DNA from 2 places in the Paenibacillus sp. 79R4 genome. Region 1 is predicted to be linked to the other one. Evidence: a T-box and tRNA genes for the amino acid it is inferred to sense, from the RefSeq annotation. Region 1 holds a T-box; the other holds one or more tRNA genes.

What was found. The T-box of region 1 lies ahead of DMN77_RS15110 (valine--tRNA ligase). A T-box ahead of a tRNA ligase gene usually reads a tRNA of that ligase, here a tRNA-Val.
Region 2: it encodes a tRNA-Val, which carries the amino acid that the T-box ahead of DMN77_RS15110 (valine--tRNA ligase) is inferred to sense. The anticodon was not compared.

Annotation. Positions count from the first base shown of each region.
Region 1 is NZ_QJOT01000009.1:228,481-237,817, reverse strand. Features, by position in the region: gene DMN77_RS15110 (valine--tRNA ligase) at 336-3,008, opposite strand; T-box leader at 3,120-3,390, opposite strand; gene DMN77_RS15105 (LysM peptidoglycan-binding domain-containing protein) at 5,004-6,260, opposite strand; gene DMN77_RS15100 (RluA family pseudouridine synthase) at 6,494-7,399, opposite strand; gene hemL (glutamate-1-semialdehyde 2,1-aminomutase) at 7,396-8,697, opposite strand; gene hemB (porphobilinogen synthase) at 8,744-9,337, opposite strand, start outside.
Region 2 is NZ_QJOT01000014.1:21,843-31,179, reverse strand. Features, by position in the region: gene abc-f (ribosomal protection-like ABC-F family protein) at 1-1,268, opposite strand, end outside; gene DMN77_RS24305 (RAxF-45 family protein) at 1,288-1,395, opposite strand; tRNA gene DMN77_RS18245 (tRNA-Val) at 1,592-1,664, opposite strand; gene DMN77_RS24015 (hypothetical protein) at 1,824-2,381, shown strand; gene DMN77_RS18235 (GNAT family N-acetyltransferase) at 2,997-3,446, shown strand; gene DMN77_RS18230 (DUF3892 domain-containing protein) at 3,541-3,780, shown strand; gene DMN77_RS18225 (MBL fold metallo-hydrolase) at 3,838-4,572, opposite strand; gene DMN77_RS18220 (copper amine oxidase) at 4,746-5,306, shown strand; gene DMN77_RS18215 (DUF1292 domain-containing protein) at 5,396-5,719, shown strand; gene DMN77_RS18210 (aminotransferase class I/II-fold pyridoxal phosphate-dependent enzyme) at 5,843-7,318, opposite strand; gene DMN77_RS18205 (MFS transporter) at 7,504-8,754, shown strand; gene DMN77_RS18200 (YktB family protein) at 8,829-9,337, opposite strand, start outside.

The DNA of each region.
Region 1 (9,337 bases):
TTAAGCCCGGCTGAATTCAGGTTCAGATCCATGCGATTCCACTTCCGGATTGGATTCGTGTTAGATATAGAATTTATCAGTTATCAGCGCAGCTGATGAAATTTTATATCACAAGAAGATCTGCCTTGGCGTCGCAGTCGCTTATCCTTGAATGACATCGATTGGTTTTCTTGTCAAACCGGAACTTTTTGAACAACCTCATATCGTTAAATTATCGATTGCAGAATGCCTGTTCCCTGATCCAAGTCCTTAACGCCTCAGCGCAGAACAATCGGACTGTTACCTCTGATAACAATCCGATTGTTCTATTTCTAGGACGTAGAGGCAATTTGGCACTAGGCTTTTAATTCATTGATTCGTGCAAGCACCTTGTCGCGTTTGGCAGAGTAATCATCCATCTTGGCACGCTCTTCTTCAATCACCTTGGCAGGTGCTTTAGCGACAAAACCTTGATTAGACAATTTCTTCTCCACACGTTCTACTTCTTTATTCAAATGGTCGATTTCTTTTTCCAGACGAGCGATTTCCTGGCTGATATCGATCAGGCCGGCCAGCGGCAGATATAATTCCGCTCCTGTGACAATCGCGGTCATTGCTTTATCCGGCGCTTCTACCGTTAGCGATGCTTCGTAATCCGACGTGTTACAGAACCGGCGAACATAGTGCTCGTTACGGTTAAGGATGTCAAGCAACTCAGCGGAGCTCGGCTTAACGATCAGCTCGATTTTTTTGCTCATCGGTACGTTCACTTCAGCACGAATGTTGCGGACCGAGCGAATAATATCGATCAGTAGATTCATTTCCTGAACTGCATCAGGTGCTTCCAGGGCAGGGTCATACTTAGGCCATTCAGCCAAAGTAATCGTATCGCCATTGTGCGGCAAATGCTGCCATATTTCCTCGGAAATATACGGCATGAACGGATGGATCAGTCTCAGCGTGCGATCGAGCACATAAGCAAGCACCGATTGGGTCTTGCGCTTGGCATCCGCGTCTTCGCCATAGAAGCTCAGCTTCGCGAATTCAATATACCAGTCGCAAAGATCATCCCAGATGAAATTGTACAATACACGACCGGTTTCGCCAAATTCATAGGAATCGATAAGACGCGTCACATCCCGAGCCGTCTCATTAAACCGATGCAAAATCCAGCGATCCGAAGTTGAAAGGTCACCGCTAATGTCGATGTCCTCATAGGACACTCCTTCCATGTTCATCAGAGCGAAGCGCGAGGCATTCCATATCTTATTGGCAAAATTGCGCGCTTGTTCTACACGTTCCCAATGGAAGCGAACATCCTGACCCGGCGTACTGCCCGTCGAGATCATATAGCGCATTGCATCCGCGCCGTATCTCTCGATAATGTCAAGCGGGTCTACCCCATTGCCCAGGGATTTGGACATCTTCTTGCCCTCGCTATCGCGAACAAGACCATGCATTAATACATGTTTAAAGGGCATCTTGCCTGTGAAATCAAGCGAGGTAAAGATCATACGGGCTACCCAGAAATAAATAATATCATATCCGGTAACCAGTACGTCCGTTGGGAAGTAGCGTTTGAAATCCTCGCTCTCCTCATTTGGCCAACCTAGCGTCGAGAACGGCCACAAGGCAGAGCTGAACCATGTATCCAGTACATCCTCATCCTGTTTAAGGTCATCCCGTCCGAGCTTGGCGCGGGCTTCTTCCTCGCTGCGGGCAACAACCATCTCTCCGGTCTCTTCGCTATACCAGGCCGGAATACGATGTCCCCACCATAATTGTCTGGAAATACACCAGTCGCGAACATTCTCGATCCATTGCAGATAGGTTTTCTCGAACCGTTCCGGAATGAATTCTACACCTTTGCCCGAGTTTTGCTCTGCAATTGCAGCTTCAGCGAGCGGCTTCATTTTGACGAACCATTGCATGGACAGATAAGGCTCTATAACTGCCCCGGTCCGTTCACTATGGCCTACCTGATGCAGGTGATCCTCAATTCTAATCAATACGCCCATATCCTGCAAATCCTTCACGATCTGCTTGCGGCATTCACTGCGATCCAGGCCCACATACTTGCCAGCCGCATCGTTCATCTTACCGCTCTCGTCCATGACGATAATCTGCGGCAGATCATGGCGTTGCCCTACCTCGAAGTCATTCGGATCATGAGCCGGGGTGATCTTAACTGCGCCACTACCGAATTCCTTGTCAACATAATCATCAGCGATGATCGGAATTTCGCGGTTCACAATCGGCAGAAGCAGCGATTTGCCGATCAAGTGGCTGTAGCGCTCATCCTTAGGATGAACAGCGACTGCTGTATCGCCGAGCATCGTCTCCGGACGTGTCGTGGCAACCGTAATATATCCGTCCCCATCCTTAAGCGGATATTGAAGATGATACAAATGTCCGTTAACTTCCTTGTACTCGACTTCAATATCGGACAATGCCGTACGAGCAACCGGGTCCCAGTTGATGATATATCTGCCTTTATAAATCAGACCCTTCTCATACAGCTTCACGAATACTTCGCGAACCGCCTGAGACAGACCTTCATCTAGCGTAAACCGCTCGCGGGAATAGTCAAGCGACAGACCCATTTTGGCCCATTGTTCATGGATCGTATTCGCATACTGCTCCTTCCATTCCCACACTTTCTCAAGGAACTTCTCACGGCCTAGATCATAGCGGCTTATCCCTTGCTCACGCAGTTTTTGCTCCACTTTGGTCTGCGTCGCGATTCCCGCATGGTCCGAGCCCGGCAGCCATAAGGCGTCATAGCCCTGCATCCGCTTGGTACGGATCAGAATATCCTGCAGCGTGAAGTCAAGCGCATGTCCAATATGCAGCATACCCGTTACGTTAGGCGGTGGAATTACGATCGTAAAAGGCTCGGCTTCAGGCCGCATGCCCGCTTTGAAGAACTCATTCTCCATCCAGTAGCGGTACCATTTGTTCTCCGCAGCTTTCGGATCATAAGTCGTTGGCATCTCTGCCGTAGTTGGTGATGCTTGGTTTTCTGTCATTTTGCTTCAACCTCCATTAACAATTCAGCATTGCCTAGGCGAATTCAGGCCAATAAATTCAAGAAGCCCGTAATGATTCGCGACGGCAGAAAACACAAAAAGCCTCTCGTCTCAAAGGACGAAAGGCTTTATCTTTCGCGGTACCACCTTTGTTTCGCAAGCTGCTGGATTTCGCCTCGCCATGCAGTCAAGCACAGCTTGTCGCTTGCGACACTTATACAGATAACGGCTGCAACCGGCCCGCTCTAAAGGTGAGACATCACCAGTTCAAACGGACGACTCCCGGGCGACTTCGGATAGCAGTATCCTGCGGAATCTTCCAGCGATACAACTCCGCTCTCTGAAGGGCTCACTTCCTACTCTTCCCGTTCCAAGTCTTTACATTAGTGTGTTCAGAAAATCTTATTTTGATAACAATAGGTGTCTTAGAAAATAAGAAATAGCATAACTTTGTAAAATCTATATTATCATAACGTGGATGAGGCTGTGAGTCAATATGACAAACGCACAATTAGCCCACCTTGTCTCTCGCTGGTTCTTAGATGTTTTCTTTGGCTGTTCTTTGGCTGTTCTTAGCTGTTCCTTCGTTACTACCTATCTGTTCCTCGAGCATCTCCAAGGTTATGACTGTTTCTTAGCTCCGCCTCCTAGCGGTTAGTGAGCTATTCCCTGATCTGCTCCTCAGCTGTTTTCTAGGTGACCTCTGCATAGTTGTTCCTAACTACTCCCTATCTATCCTCCAAACTACCTCTTAAGCTTTTTTGAGACCCTTTAGTTGCTCTTTAGTTGCTTTTTAGATGTTCCCATAGTATTACCAGCGCTTCTATCTCCTCCTTAACTGCTCTCTAGCTCTTCCTTACTTCTGCCATTAGTTGTTCCCTTGCTACGCCCTACCAGTTCCTCAAGCTGCCTCTTTAGCTACTCTTTAGCTACTCTTTAGTACTCTTTAGCTACTCTTTAGTACTCTTTAGTACTCTTTAGTACTCTTTAGTACTCTTTAGCTACTCTTTAGCTGTTCCATAGCTTTACCTACATTCCCTATGATGCCCCCCGAGTTGTTCCCAACTGCTCTCTAGCTTTTCCTTACCTCTGCACTTATTTGTTCCTTATCTGCCCTCTCTTTGTTCCCCGAACTGCCTCTTTAGCGTTCTCAACTACTCTCTAGCATTTCCCAAACTGCCTCTTTAACTGTTCTCCCGCTACTCTCTAGCTATTCCCCGAGCTGTACTCTGCTGTTCTCTAATTCATCTTGTCCCTTAATCTCCAAATCCGCTTTTAACGGAAATGACAGCCCTTATTTTCACCATATCGAGCGATTTAAAATTTTAACGGAAATATGGTTCTCTATTTGCCTCAAATCAGCCCATTAGAGCAGAATTTCCACCAAATAAGCGTACTCAGTTCCGTTACGTTTTACATTACAGCCTATTTGCCCAAATAGCGTCTGCACGTTCCGTTAGAAGTTGAAGTTGGCTGAAGCATAAAGAAAAGGACCATTTAGACTGGACCTTAACGGTTCTCTGGATAGTCCTTGCAAACACTCCTCCACCTGCCTATGCATGACCGCCGTCATGCAGCAATGCACCGCGCGCTGTAAGGGGAGCCTCAATATATTATCATTTGGCTCTTAGCTACTCCCTTAACCTCTCAATCCGCTTTAACGGAAATGACAGCCCTTATTTCTACCATATTGAGCGATTTGAAATTTTAACGGAAATACGGTTCTCTATTTGCCTCAAATCAGCCCATTAGAGCAGAATTTCCACCAAATAAGCGCACTCAGTTCCGTTACGTTTTATATCGCAGCTTATTTGCCCAAATAGCGTCTGTACGTTCCGTTAGAAGTTGAAGTTGGCTGAAGCATAAAGAAAAGGACTATCCAGACTGACCATAACGGTCCTCTGGATAGTCCTTGCAAACGCTCCTTCACCTGCCTATGCATAGCCGCCGTCATGCAGCAATGCACCGCGCTGTAAGGGGAGCCTCAATATAATATCAAGGGATATATAACACTTGTCCTTCCGCCAGATCATGCTCGGACAGTCGGTTGTACAGTTGGAGTTCGCGCGTGCTAAGCTGATAGCGCTCCGCGATATCATCCAGCGTCTCTTCCCGTTGTACAATCACGAGGCGAACCTTGCGGAACGGAGTCTGATCCTCGGTATTGCCCAGGAACAGGCTCTTCCAGCGGACTTCTTCTCCCTCTTCCTGATCAGGAATAACAATTTCTTCTTCGAAGTACTCTACACCACCATCCTTCTCCGGACGGTTGTGCAATAGCTTGCTGATGCCAAAGCCTTCATCGCGATCCTTGCTGCCAAAGGCAACCTTCAGCTCCTTCTTCTCTTCCTGCGCATGCGCTCCTTCTTCCTTCTCCTGTTGAACACTTTCCTCGAATACTTCTACAGCCTCTGCTTCTTCAACCTCCGCGGTCACATCCTCCACTTCAGCCTCCGCATAGCTATCTGTCTTCAACACAGCTTCCGCCTCATCCGCTCGTTCGGAATGGGCATTCACTTGCTCTTGATCTTCAGACCATACCGCCGCATTAGGCTCCTCTGCCTCTGAATCTTCCCACTGCGCAGCCTCCAATGACGGCTCTCCCTCATTAAGCCCCTTGTCCGCTGTAAATGTCGGTGTCAATAAGGGAGCTGAGTCTAACCATGACAACGTCTCTTCATTCTGTTCTTCGTGCTGCTCGCGGGCCCCGTACTGCTGTGCGGATGGGAAAGCCTCCTGTGCAACATATGAATGATCTACCGAAACCTCTGGTACCTGATACGAATAATTGTCCTGCTGGGACTGAGCCTCCCCCACTTCTCCCGTTCCAATAACCGGTTCGTGCGCGGCAACATACTCCCTGTCCATCCATTCTTCCGCCTCGGAACGCATAGTGGCCGTCTCAATTCCCTGCAAAGACAGAACTCCCGTAATATTCAAGCTGCGAGCGCTAAGCAGATCTACGTCAAAATTTTCGATTTCTACTGTAATCTCCTCTAGCTTGTTAACCCGACTGAGTGGAATCGTAATCTCAACAGGGATCCAATGCTCCAGCTCCCGACTCTCTCCCTCACCGCGATAAAGGCCTGACAACAATAAATGACCGCGCAGAGCTGCATATTCATCACCGGGATATACTTGGATTTTCGGAAAAAGTTCAATCTCCTCCAGTTCCTCGATGCCGATCACATCTTCGGATAGATGGACGCGCTCGTAAATATCAAAACGCAGGCCGTAGGAATGATCTACCAAGAACAACTACCTCCTTTTTTAGCAAATCCGAATATGACCCACATCCCCTTAAAAGGTTGTTCAAAAAGTCTCTTTTGATCACGAAGTAAAACATAAAGCGGTGTTGAAAGCCGAACTTTTTGAACACGTACATAAAGATGGATGGTCCAAATCTTCGCTCATTCTATCTATATGCTAAAAAAAGAAGAGCATGCCTTCTATTTCCAGGCACACTCTTTCAGAACTATATATAACTAGGACAAAGCCAGCTGCTTGCGCAACCGGTGCCATTCCTGGGGCCAAGGATCATCTACTCGAATCAGCTCACCAGTAAGCGGATGGGCAAAGGTTAGGCTCTCGCCATGCAGCGCCTGGTAGGGAAGCAGCTTTGTGCTGCCTCCATACAAAGCATCTCCAAGCAGGGGATGCCCGGCATAACTTAAATGGACGCGAATTTGATGCGTTCTTCCGGTTTCCAGTGTCAATCGCACCAAGCTCGCCTGATTTAATGTCTCTACCAGTTCAATATGCGTAACCGCTCTTTGCCCGGATGGAGAGACACGCCGACGCTGATTATGATGCCGGTCCCGCCCGATCGGCTCATCAATGATTCTAAGTGTCGGACTTACTGTCCCTTGCACAAGTGCAACGTATACCCTGGAGATCTCTTTGTGTGCCATCGCCGCATCAAGCTTAAGCTGGGCGTAAGCATTCTTCGCGTACAGCACCGGACCGGAGGTATATTCATCCAGCCGATGAATGTGAAGCGGGGCTACCTTCTCCCCACGCTCCGCATAAATAGCACAAACTTGGTTTGCCAGTGTGGGCTCACGGCTTTCTCCGTCCGGATGAACCTTAACCCCCACCGGCTTATGTACGACAAGACAGAAGTCATCCTCATACAAGATCTCCGGAGGTGTGCCGATCGGTGCAAAAGACGATTGCTTGGGCGGGAACACAAGCAGACGGAGACGATCGCCCGCCAGCTTGATACCGCCCTCAGCCTCAAGCGTCTTCAAAAGCTTGGGCGGGGCTGCCAATTCCTCTTGCAGCCAGGCCATAACCGCCTCATACCGTCCGCCATTCTCCGGCATCGGCAGTCGGCCTGGCATCAGCTCCAGCCATTCCCCCCGCCTCTGCCCTGCCGACTTCAAACTCACAGCCGTCTCAGCGCATTGCGATGCGCTTCAATGGTCAGCTCGATATCTTCATCTGTATGCACGCCCGAGATGAACATGCCTTCAAATTGAGATGGCGCAACATTAATTCCTTCCTCGGACAACGCCGCGAAGTAGCGGCGGAACAAATCGAGGTCACTCGTCTTAGCTGTCTCAAAGTTGGTGACTGCCTGATCCGTCAGGAATGGACACATCATTGAACCAACACGGTTGATCGTACAAGCCAGTCCGCGCTCCTTCGCATTGGCCGTAAAGCCTGCCTCCAATTTGGCCGACAAGTTCTCAAGACGATCATATACTTCTGGAGTCAAGAGCGACAAAGTCGTAAAGCCAGCGGTCATCGCCAGCGGATTACCGCTTAATGTTCCCGCTTGATAGATAGGACCGGACGGAGCAATCTGTTCCATGATCTCCTTCTTGCCGCCATATGCGCCGACAGGCAAGCCGCCTCCGATGACTTTGCCCAGACAGGTTAAATCCGGTGTGATGCCGAAGCGACCTTGTGCACAGTTCAAGCCTACCCGAAATCCGGTCATCACTTCATCAAATATAAGCACGCTGCCATACTCTGTCGTCAGACGACGCAGACCTTCAAGGAAGCCTGGCTGCGGCGGCACAACGCCCATATTGCCGGCTACCGGCTCAACAATGACACCCGCAATCTCTTCGCCAAAGCGCTTGAATGCCAACTCAACCGATTCCAGATCATTGTAAGGCACAGCGATCGTGTTGGAAGCCACCCCTTCGGGGACGCCGGGACTGTCCGGGAGGCCTAATGTAGCAACCCCGGAGCCAGCCTTGATCAGCAGACTATCCGCATGACCATGGTAAGAGCCTTCGAATTTCAAAATTTTGCTTCTGCCTGTATATCCCCGCGCTAGCCGGATAGCGCTCATCGTCGCTTCCGTACCTGAGTTAACCATCCGTACGATATCGATGGATGGCACGCGCTCTACAACCAGCTTCGCCATCTCCGTCTCCAGCAATGTAGGCATGCCAAAGCTCGTCCCCTTGGCAGCAGCCTCTTGAAGCGCCTTTACCACTTCAGGATGAGCATGGCCCATAATGAGCGGTCCCCAGGAGCCTACATAGTCGATATAGCTGTTGCCGTCGATATCATATACTCTTGAACCGGAGGCATGCTCCGCATAGATCGGTGTTAATCCGACGGACTTATAAGCCCGCACTGGACTATTTACACCTCCAGGCAAATATTGCTTCGCTTCCTCAAAAGCCGTAAAGGAACGTCCATCCTGCTTGCGTCCGAGCTTGTCATTCATTGCAGCTTCACTCCTCACCTTATTCGGTAGAATCTATTGAAACCAATTATTTGCCTTCACGCAGCCAACGCGCAGCATCCTTGGCAAAATACGTAATGATAATATCCGCGCCTGCCCGCTTCATGCCAAGCAACATCTCCGTTACAATGGCGCGTTCGTTAATCCAGCCTTGCATGGCCGCAGCTTTTACAAGCGAGTATTCTCCACTAACATTGTAAGCGACAAGCGGCAGGTCAAATTGATCGCGAACGACACGAAGCACATCGAGGAAAGCCAGAGCCGGCTTCACCATCAGCATATCCGCTCCCTCCAGCACATCAGACTCGGCCTCGCGCAATGCTTCCCGAACATTAGCCGGGTCCATCTGATACGTCTTGCGGTCACCGAACTGTGGAGCTGAATCAGCAGCCTCACGGAATGGACCGTAGAATGCGGAAGCATATTTCACGGAATATGCCATAATCGGCACCTGGCTGAAGCCAGCTTCATCCAATCCGGCGCGGATCGCTGCAACATAGCCGTCCATCATGTTAGATGGAGCGATAATGTCAGCTCCTGCCCCCGCTTGCGAGACCGCCGTGCGAACCAGCAATTCCAGCGATTCATCATTCAGCACATCGCCGCATACATGGCCGTCGCG
Region 2 (9,337 bases), on a different contig from region 1:
CCTGTATCAGACTCAGTCATACCGAGAATAGATTTAAGCAAAGTACTTTTACCTGAACCATTGCTGCCGATAAGCGCTGCTGTCTCTCCATAGCGAAGCGTATGCGTTATTTCGCTGTACAATTGCCGATCTTCGATGGATTTGCCAACCCCGGTTAATACGAGTGCATCCTTGCCGGAACGGTCGGATTGCTGCAACTGCAGATCAATGCGTTTACGTTCCAGAATAGGTCTTTTCAGCTTGATCATCCGGTCCAACGCCTTTTGCATCGAGGCGGCCCGGCGATGGAAGCCGGGGTTTGGCGGATTGGAGCGGTTGCCCCATTCAATTAACTGCTTGATCGTTTCCTTCATTTTTTGGATTTTCTTCTGTTGCTCCTGGTATTCTGCAAATTGCAGCAGCAGTCTTGCTTCTTTCTCTTCCTTATACTTGCTATAATTGCAATGATAAGTGATAGCTTCGCCATCTTCAATCTCAATGATCTTGGCGGCAACCGCATCGAGAAAATAACGGTCGTGCGAAGTGATGATGGCTGTACCGTTATAAGTGACAAGGAATGATTCCAACCATTCAATAGCCGCCATATCCAGATGGTTGGTGGGTTCATCGAGCAGCAGAATATCCGGATTCTGCAGCAAGATTACGGCCAGGCCAATCTTTGTCTTCTCGCCGCCGGATAAGGTAGAGAAGGGACGGTGATATTGCTCCACCGGGATACCCAGGCCAGCGGTGACCCGATCGATTGAAGCTTCTATTTCGTAACCGCGGCCACGTTCGAACTCATCCTGCTTTTGCCCATATTGCTCTAGCAGGGCCTCAAGTCTGGAGGGCTGCCTGACTGCGTCTGAGGCGGACATCTCGGCTTCCAGCCGCTGCATTTCATCCTTTATCTCCAACAAGCTATGAAAAGCTGACTGAAGTATATGATAGACCGTCTCGCCATTCCCGTAATCCGGGATTTGCGCCAAGGCGCCGATTCGGGCATTTCTACGAATCGACAGGGTGCCTTGATCCGGCGCATCACTTCCGGAGATCAGCTTCATCAGCGTTGTCTTGCCGCTTCCGTTACGGCCAATCAAGCCTACTTTCTCGCCTTCTTTGATCTCAAAGGATACATCGATAAGCACCAGTTCGGCACCGTAATATTTTTGAATATGTTGACTTTGAATCATCATGATTAAGTTCTCCTTCGACCTATGCCGCTGCTGCCTGCCGAAGTAAAAAAGAAGGCTGCAGGAAAAACCTGCAGCCTTCTTAGAAACACACACGTATTACAAGTCCGTGAGGTTAAGGGAGGAGCGGCATTTCGCAATTTGTAATGGATATCGAGTTTCTAAAAATGGACAGACGTATCCCGTTGCGAAATGACTCATGAGTAATGCCAAAAACTGCCATTGGCAGCAGGCTCAATTGATTCCACGCAAATTTGCGATCCACTCTCCCCACCTCCTTTCAAAAACACAATTATTGTAAGTATATGATGGGGGAATCGAAAAATCAAGTAGTGTCTCCCCCAAGTGTCCCCCAATGAGGCTTTCGTAGTTATGTTAGAAAAACAGAAGAGCCCTTGCTGCGCAAGGACTCTCAGTGATGATCTGTAGTGGGCTCGAACCACTGACCCCTACCCTGTCAAGATAGTGCTCTCCCAGCTGAGCTAACAGATCATATTATAAGTGAAGACAAAATTTATCTTATCAGGAAGGGCCAATGATGTCAAACTATTTTTGTATGAATAATGAAGCAAAGTTCTACAATTCCCAACTAGAATAAGCTGCTATTTTTTGATAAAATATGTGCTAGCATGGCGTGAGGGGGACGAGGGTTTGGATAAAGATATGAAGGAAATGCTGGAAGTTCTTATGAATCAGTTTGGGAAGCGATTTGATTCTGTCGATCAAACCCTTGTTGGTATTCATCAACGCCTGTCAGGGATTGAAGAAGACCAAGCGCTCATGAAGCAAGACATACGAGGTATCAAAGATGAACAAAGCCTCATGAAGCAAGACATACGAGGTATCAAAGATGAACAAAGCCTCATGAAGCAAGATATTCGAGGCATCAAGGACGAACAAAGCTTCATGAAGCAAGATATACAAAGCATCAAGGACGATCAAAGCCTCATGAAGCAAGATATACAGGGCATCAAAGAAGATCAAGCGCTCATGAAGCAAGACATAACCGGAATCAAGCAAGACATAATTGGCATCAAACAGGATGTTAAAGAAATCAAAGAGGATCAGCAATTAATTAAACGCGCGGTGCTGGACACCAATGAACGCGTTATGAAAATGGAAACTGTCCTGGAGAATCAGCATAATATCATCGAACTGCTCTCTGCACGCTCAATCCAGCAGGAAGCTGAACTGAAACGAATCAAATAAGCTCATCCGGTGCATTAGCGCCGGTTTTTTTGTTGCATCAAAACTCCTTGCAGCTTGGAATAGTCATTTCAGAGGTTTAATCATTATATAATCTCCATTTATTGGAGATTATATAGATATGACTATAATCCGAACGGGGGTAGTGTACAAATGAAATGCAATCAATCGTGGCTTAAGTTTCACTGGAGCAAACTGCTTAGGATGGTTTTATTGACGGCAATCCCTTTGACCCTAACGGGCTGTGGCCTGTCAGCCAGCCAGAAGACGATGGATAGGCAAGCCAAGGCTCCATGGTGGTCCAGCTCTTCTATATCTGACGGTGTCTACGCTCCAGCTGTTCAGAAAGAGGTATACTCCACGGAACCCTGACTTGGACCTGCTTACTCATCTTCCCATCTGCGCGAATACCCCTTCTTGGTAACATAGAACATCGGGACAATCAGAAGAACAGAAATGAGAATTGCCGCCCCAATCGTTAGTCCGTACACTGATTTAACAGCTCCTTCTCTCCAAGTATTACCCCAACTATACATTAAAATAAAATTTTTGTATAATGATGCAAGTTTTTATTTTAATTACGCACAATAGAGATTTATGAATATGGGAGGGATAGGAATGGCTGCTGTAATTGTACCCGTAAAGACAGAAGAACAGTTGGAAGAAGCCTGCAATATTCGAAAAGAGGTATTCGTGCAGGAGCAGAAGGTTCCGGAGGAACTGGAAATTGATGAATATGATGTAATTGGACCGGATGCTCACCACATTCTTATCGATGTTGACGGAGTATATGCCGCTACAGGTCGTCTCATTTATTACAAGGATAATGCGGCAAAAATGCAGCGGATCGCAGTTCGTAAAGACTTCCGTTCACAAGGAATTGGCAGGGTGCTGCTGCTTGCTATGGAGGAACTGGCCCGTGAACTGGGATTGACGAGATCTGTGCTGGATGCACAGTGTCAGGCAGAAGCCTTCTATCAGAAGCTGGGTTATGTGACGACCTCTACGGAGACGTTCCTTGATGCGAACATACCTCATGTCAGAATGGAGAAATCGTTGGAGCTCTAATTCTCATACATTCCGCAATTTGGGACAAACTATACACATCCCTCTCACGGGAGCCCTGTGAAGGGAAACAATGAAGAGGAGATGTGAGTGTACCATGGAAATGAATACACGCGAGACCTTTATTGCAGTTCAGAAAAATGGAGACGGTGATCTTACCGCCTTCAAAACCTCCAGCGGCCGGGTTCTTGATTATGAGCAGGCGCTGCAGGAAGTGAAAGCCGGAGCTATTGCAGGGGTCAATGTATTCAAAGGAAGGGACGGAGAAATGTACATTCGCGGAGACGCGGATGGCGACCCGACCAACAATTTGGACGCATTGCCAAGGTTCGAATAAATCAATTCCACGATGAAACGATGACAGCCGCAGGCATATGCCTGCGGCTGCTTATATTTATAATGAATAGATCTCATGTTGTCGCAGAAATTGCATTGCGCCTGTATGACCAGCGTGGTTCTCCATATCATCCGCATAATGCATCAGATATATCATCTGCTGAATGTCCTCAGGCAGGCTGCGCAGCTCATCCAGCGTCGTATGCACCGCCCCAGGCGAGATAAACTGAACCTCATGCAAAATGGTGCGGCAGCCCCGCTCGCGAACTAGCTTCCTTAATAACTCTGGTTGGAACGTCATATCCGCGCTATAGAAAATTTCTTGATTGATGTATAGCGAATAACTATCTTTTCCGGGAATGTGTGGCGTCTGAATCAATTCAACAGTTAGATCTGGCGACAAAGGATACGGGATTCCTTCTTTTAGTGTATGTACCTCAAATGCATCCACCAACGAAGAGATGCCTTCCTGAGTTAATCCGCCCTTAAGTGTATTTTCCCAAAGAGGTTGAACCAGCTTCTCACTGATATAGAGGACCGGCTTACGCCCGTATTGAAATTTCATCCGGAAAGCGAGCTCTTCCAGGCCACCGACATGATCTCCATGGATATGGGTGATTAGAATCGCGTCGATCTCATCCGGTGTCTTGCCTATTTGATGCAGGGACATGGGAGCGGTAATTCCGCAATCGATCAGCAGCGTAAACTCCTCGGTACTGAGAAGCGCGTTATTGTTGAAATATTGCTTGGCAAAGGCGCCGCCTGTTCCTAGCATTTGCAAGCTTAATGACATATTTATTCACCTCTTTATTTTGATGCTGCGCTATGTACTAATATATCATTTTCTAATGCCTGCTCGAAATTAATTTCAAAAAAATAAAAACCTTTCATGAAAACAGCGCAACTTGGTTCATAATTTGGAGTATAAATTTACATCAACATGAATCTTATGGAGGGGTAACATTTATGAAATGGAGAAGAGTTGCAATACTCGTTACTATATTCTCCCTGATGGGAGGTTCACTGCTGTTCGCTGATTCAGCTTCTCAGAAAGTTCGTTTGCTGATGAATGGACGTGAGCTTGATGATGGCAGCTATATCATTGATGGGAAGACTTATATTCCGCTTCGTGAATTAGAAGGGTTGATTTATTATGACGACTCTGCGAAGACGGTCTATTATTATAAACCGAATGTACATATCTCTCTGGTTCAAACGTCCGATGGCAAGGTCTTCGGCGATATCAACAAGAGCGGGAAGCTGAAGTTCAATGTATTCACCCAGGTCGACAATTTAAAGACCGATATATCGGCAGTTCGCGTATCTATCACTTCTCCGGACGGCAATACCACTGTCATTCAAACGAGTGAAATTCCTAATCATAAGGACAACTTCTGGTTCCGAACTGAGGATTTTAACTATGACTTCAAAAATGCCGGAAAATATAAAATCGGCTTTTACATGAAATCGGCAGGTGGAGGGGACTTCACCTTAGTCTCTGAGAAGAACGTTAATGTGCTCAAATGACTTGCCGGTAATCTAAATTGACCTGTCCGCTGTAAAGTGTTACGATACCACAAGGTTGATAACTTTAAACTAAAAGCGAGGTATTTTGAATGAGCGAGCATAATCACGAGCACGGCGAAGCATGCGGTTGCGGACATGATCATGACCATGACCACGAGCATGAAGAGTTCGTGTTGACTCTAACGGATGAGAATGGGAATGACGTGGACATGGTTCTCGTTGAGACATTTGACGTAGGCGAGAAGCTGTATGCCCTGCTGCTTGAACGCAACAATCCGGGAGCCGACGGCATCATTCTGCGTATGGAAGAAGAGAATGAAGAAATGGTGCTGTACAATATCGAGGACGAAGATGAGTGGAGTCAAGTAGAAGAAGCTTACAATCAGCTCGTATCCGAATTGGACGAAGCATAATTTTAAGATAAATAAGAGTTGTCTTTGGCATTTATTTTGCCCGGGGCAGCTCTTTTTTTGAATGATAAAAAAAGGACCCTGAAGGCTGCCTCCACAGCCTTCAAGTCCTGCCCAAGCTTTTATTTAGAAAATCGGATCAGCTTCGACAATCACTTTAACGTTCTTGATATAACGGTCTTCAGGCCCTTTTACAGGCAATCCGACCGAGACGTGATCCTGAATATAATCGATATTGTCCTGGGAGATCACCTCACCAGGCAAGAGGATCGGTATTCCAGGAGGATAGACATATATAAATTCGGCAATAATTCGGCCAGCTGACTCCGCAAACGGAACCACCTCGGTATCAGCATAGAAAGCGTCGCGAGGAATAAGCGATAATTGCGGAATTTCCGGTATTTTAACGATCAATTCGTTGGCGTTGCCTTCTTTATAATATAAACTGGACAGCTCGCGCAGAGCGATCAGTAACGTATCAACCGTCTCCTGACTGTCTCCAGGCGTAATCAGACACAGAATATTGTACATATCGCTAAGCTCGACTTCTATCTTGTAATGTTGTCTGAGCCAGTTTTCCGTCTCGTAGCCGGTGATTCCCAAATGGCGGACATGAATCGTCACCTTGGTAGGATCGAGGTCGTAGGTGGCTTCACTGCCGAGAATTTCGCGACCGAAGCTGTACAGGCCTTCAATGTCGTTCACGCTGCGGCGAACATATTCAGCTAATCGAATCGATTCTTCGGCCAAATCGTGACCATGAAGGGCCAGGGTTCTTCTCGCTGTGTCCAGCGAAGCCAGCAACACATAAGAAGTCGAGGTAGTGGTCAGCATGCTCATAATCGTCTGGACACGCTGAGGGTTCACATAGCCATTCTTCGTGTTCAGATTGAGCACAGAGCTCTGGGTCATAGATCCGCCCAGCTTGTGAACGCTGGTTGCAGCCATATCCGCTCCAGCTTGCATGGCAGACATCGGCAAATCCTCATGGAAATGAATATGAACGCCATGCGCTTCATCCACGAGAACGGGAACATGATAGCTGTGAGCCAGGTCAACAATTTCCTTCAGATGGGCGCAGACCCCATAGTAGGTCGGATTAATAACCAATACCGCCTTGGCGTCAGGGTGCCTCTGCAGCGCTCTGCGTACCGATGAAGTCGTAATTCCGTGATCGATTCCGAGATTGGCATCCTGAGCCGGGGATACGAAGACAGGCTTTGCTCCGGAGAAAATAATCGCCGACATGATCGATTTATGGATGTTTCTTGGTACGATAATCTTATCCCCAGGTGAGCAAACAGACAAAATCATAGTTATGATGGCTCCACTGGTTCCTTGCACCGAGAAAAAGGTATAATCGGCCCCAAAGGCATCGGCTGCAAGGTTTTGGGCTTCTTCAATTACGCCCGACGGCTGATGGAGATCATCAAGCGGGGCAATATTGATCAAGTCAATAGACAGAGCATTATCGCCAATAAAATCATGAAACTCTTTATCCATACCCTGGCCTTTCTTATGTCCGGGAATATGGAATTGTACAGGGTTAGTGGCCGCATGCTGCTTAAGTGCAGTAAATAACGGCGTACGTTGATGATCCATTTCGTCGTCTTCCGCCTTTCTTAAAAAATTAACAAGCTTGAGTATAGCAAAAAGCGACCGGAATGCAAGAAAAGATTCCGCCGCAAAGAGGAATTCTGTGATTCAGCAGGTAAAAGCAGCCAAAAAATTGGGCAAACTGATATCAATCAAGAAAGGGAGATTACTTCCCGGGGAGGGGTGAGCAGATGAAACTGACATCAAAGCTGGTTAACAAATCATTGTTAACTCCGACCTTTGTTTGTCTGTGGATTATTATGTTTCTGGTCGAGTTCGTCAAAGGTTCTTTGCTGGTATCGGTGCTTCCGGTCTATATGGGGGATGTGCTGAAGCTTAGCGCTTTCCTGATCGGACTTTCCTTCTCGCTTCAGTATATCGGGGATAACCTGTTTCGAAGCCCAGCGGGCTGGCTTGTAGAACGACTCGGGTTCCGCGTGACGATGGCGGTTGGACTATTGATCACACTAGGGGCGGTGCTGATTCTCAGCTTCATTAAGACGGTAGGCTTTATTGTGCTCGGCTGCGCACTGCTTGGGATTGGTACGGCCCCTTTATGGCCTTGTGTAATGATGGGGATCTCCGCAGTGACGAAGGAGAAGAAAAACTTTGGCACAGCGATGGGAGTTATCCAAATTTCCAGTCTTGGCGGAACAGGGCTTGGGCCGATTATTATTAACTTCCTCGTCAGCAGGTCTTACACGCTGGTATTTTGGTTCCTGCTTGCCTGCATGGCCGTGGTGGTCATCATCTCGCTATTCTTGCCTGGCAAAGGAAATAAGCAAATGTACGCCGCAACCAGGGGTGAAGGGCAGAAGGGAAAAATGCGCGCACTGCTGCAAAATATTCGTCATACGCTGCATCACATCCGCCATAATTTGAAGGTAAGCCCGTTCCTCTACCCGGCGCTCTTCCTCCAGACCTTTGCAATCGGATTATTGACACCGGTCATAACGTTATATGTTAGAACGGAACTGGGACTGTCGCCTGAAGCTTACAGCGCTATGTTAATTGTTGGCGGGGGGATCGCCGTCGCCGGATTGATTCCGGTCGGCAAATTAGTGGATCGTTACGGGACAAGCCTGTTTTTGAACGTTGGCTTTGCCTCCGCCGCTATCTCAATCTGTCTATTTGCCCTTACCCGCTCGATTCCAATCGTCTGGGTTCTAGTTATCCTGATCGGGCTTAGCTATACCTGCATTCTGCCAACCTGGGATACGATGCTGTCGCATTTGATTCCGGAGAGGGAGAAGGGAACGGTCTGGGGATTTTTCTTGACGATACAGGGCTTCGGCATGATTATCGGCCCGATCGTCTCGGGGAAATTATGGGATTGGCTGGGCCCATCCGCCCCATTTTTGGCCAGTGGCTGTTCGATGGGTTTGCTGTTCTTCGTGCATCTCATCCTCTCCCGGCCTAGCTACCGTCTGCGCACCGAATAAGTACGGAGGTTGATTATACGGATAACGCCTGATCCGGAAATCCGGGAGAAGGAGGACAGCACACTTATATCTTTTTAAAAAGAGGCTTTGTACAGTGGCAGCAAGGTGGCAATGGTTTCTTCGATCTTAGCCAGCAGCTTCTCACCATCGAGCAGAATGGGGTCATCGCGTTCGATCCGCAAGCCGCACATCATTTCCGCCTTTTTGACGTTTTTGAGCCGCTCAGCCATCTTCTTCAGCTCAGCGGGGGTAACTTCGGCATGTGGGGTACCTACCGGATTAAAGTGATCCATGGACCAGAAGAAATGTTCGGGCACCATCTTCTTCACCTTGGCCGCATGCTTGTCCAGAAAATCGGCGAATATAAGCTTGTTCGGGCTCTCATAAATCACGGCAAAAATAATGAACAGATGGGTAGAGAACAGTCCCACTTCGAAATGGGGCAAAGCCTTATATCCGCGTTTGGCGCTTGCCAGGGCTACCCAGGTATCAATCGGCGGATTGACCTTTCTCCGGGCATGCTTGGCAACATGGGGGTACATCTCTTCGCCGCATAATGCGGACAGATAGGTGGATAGTGTCT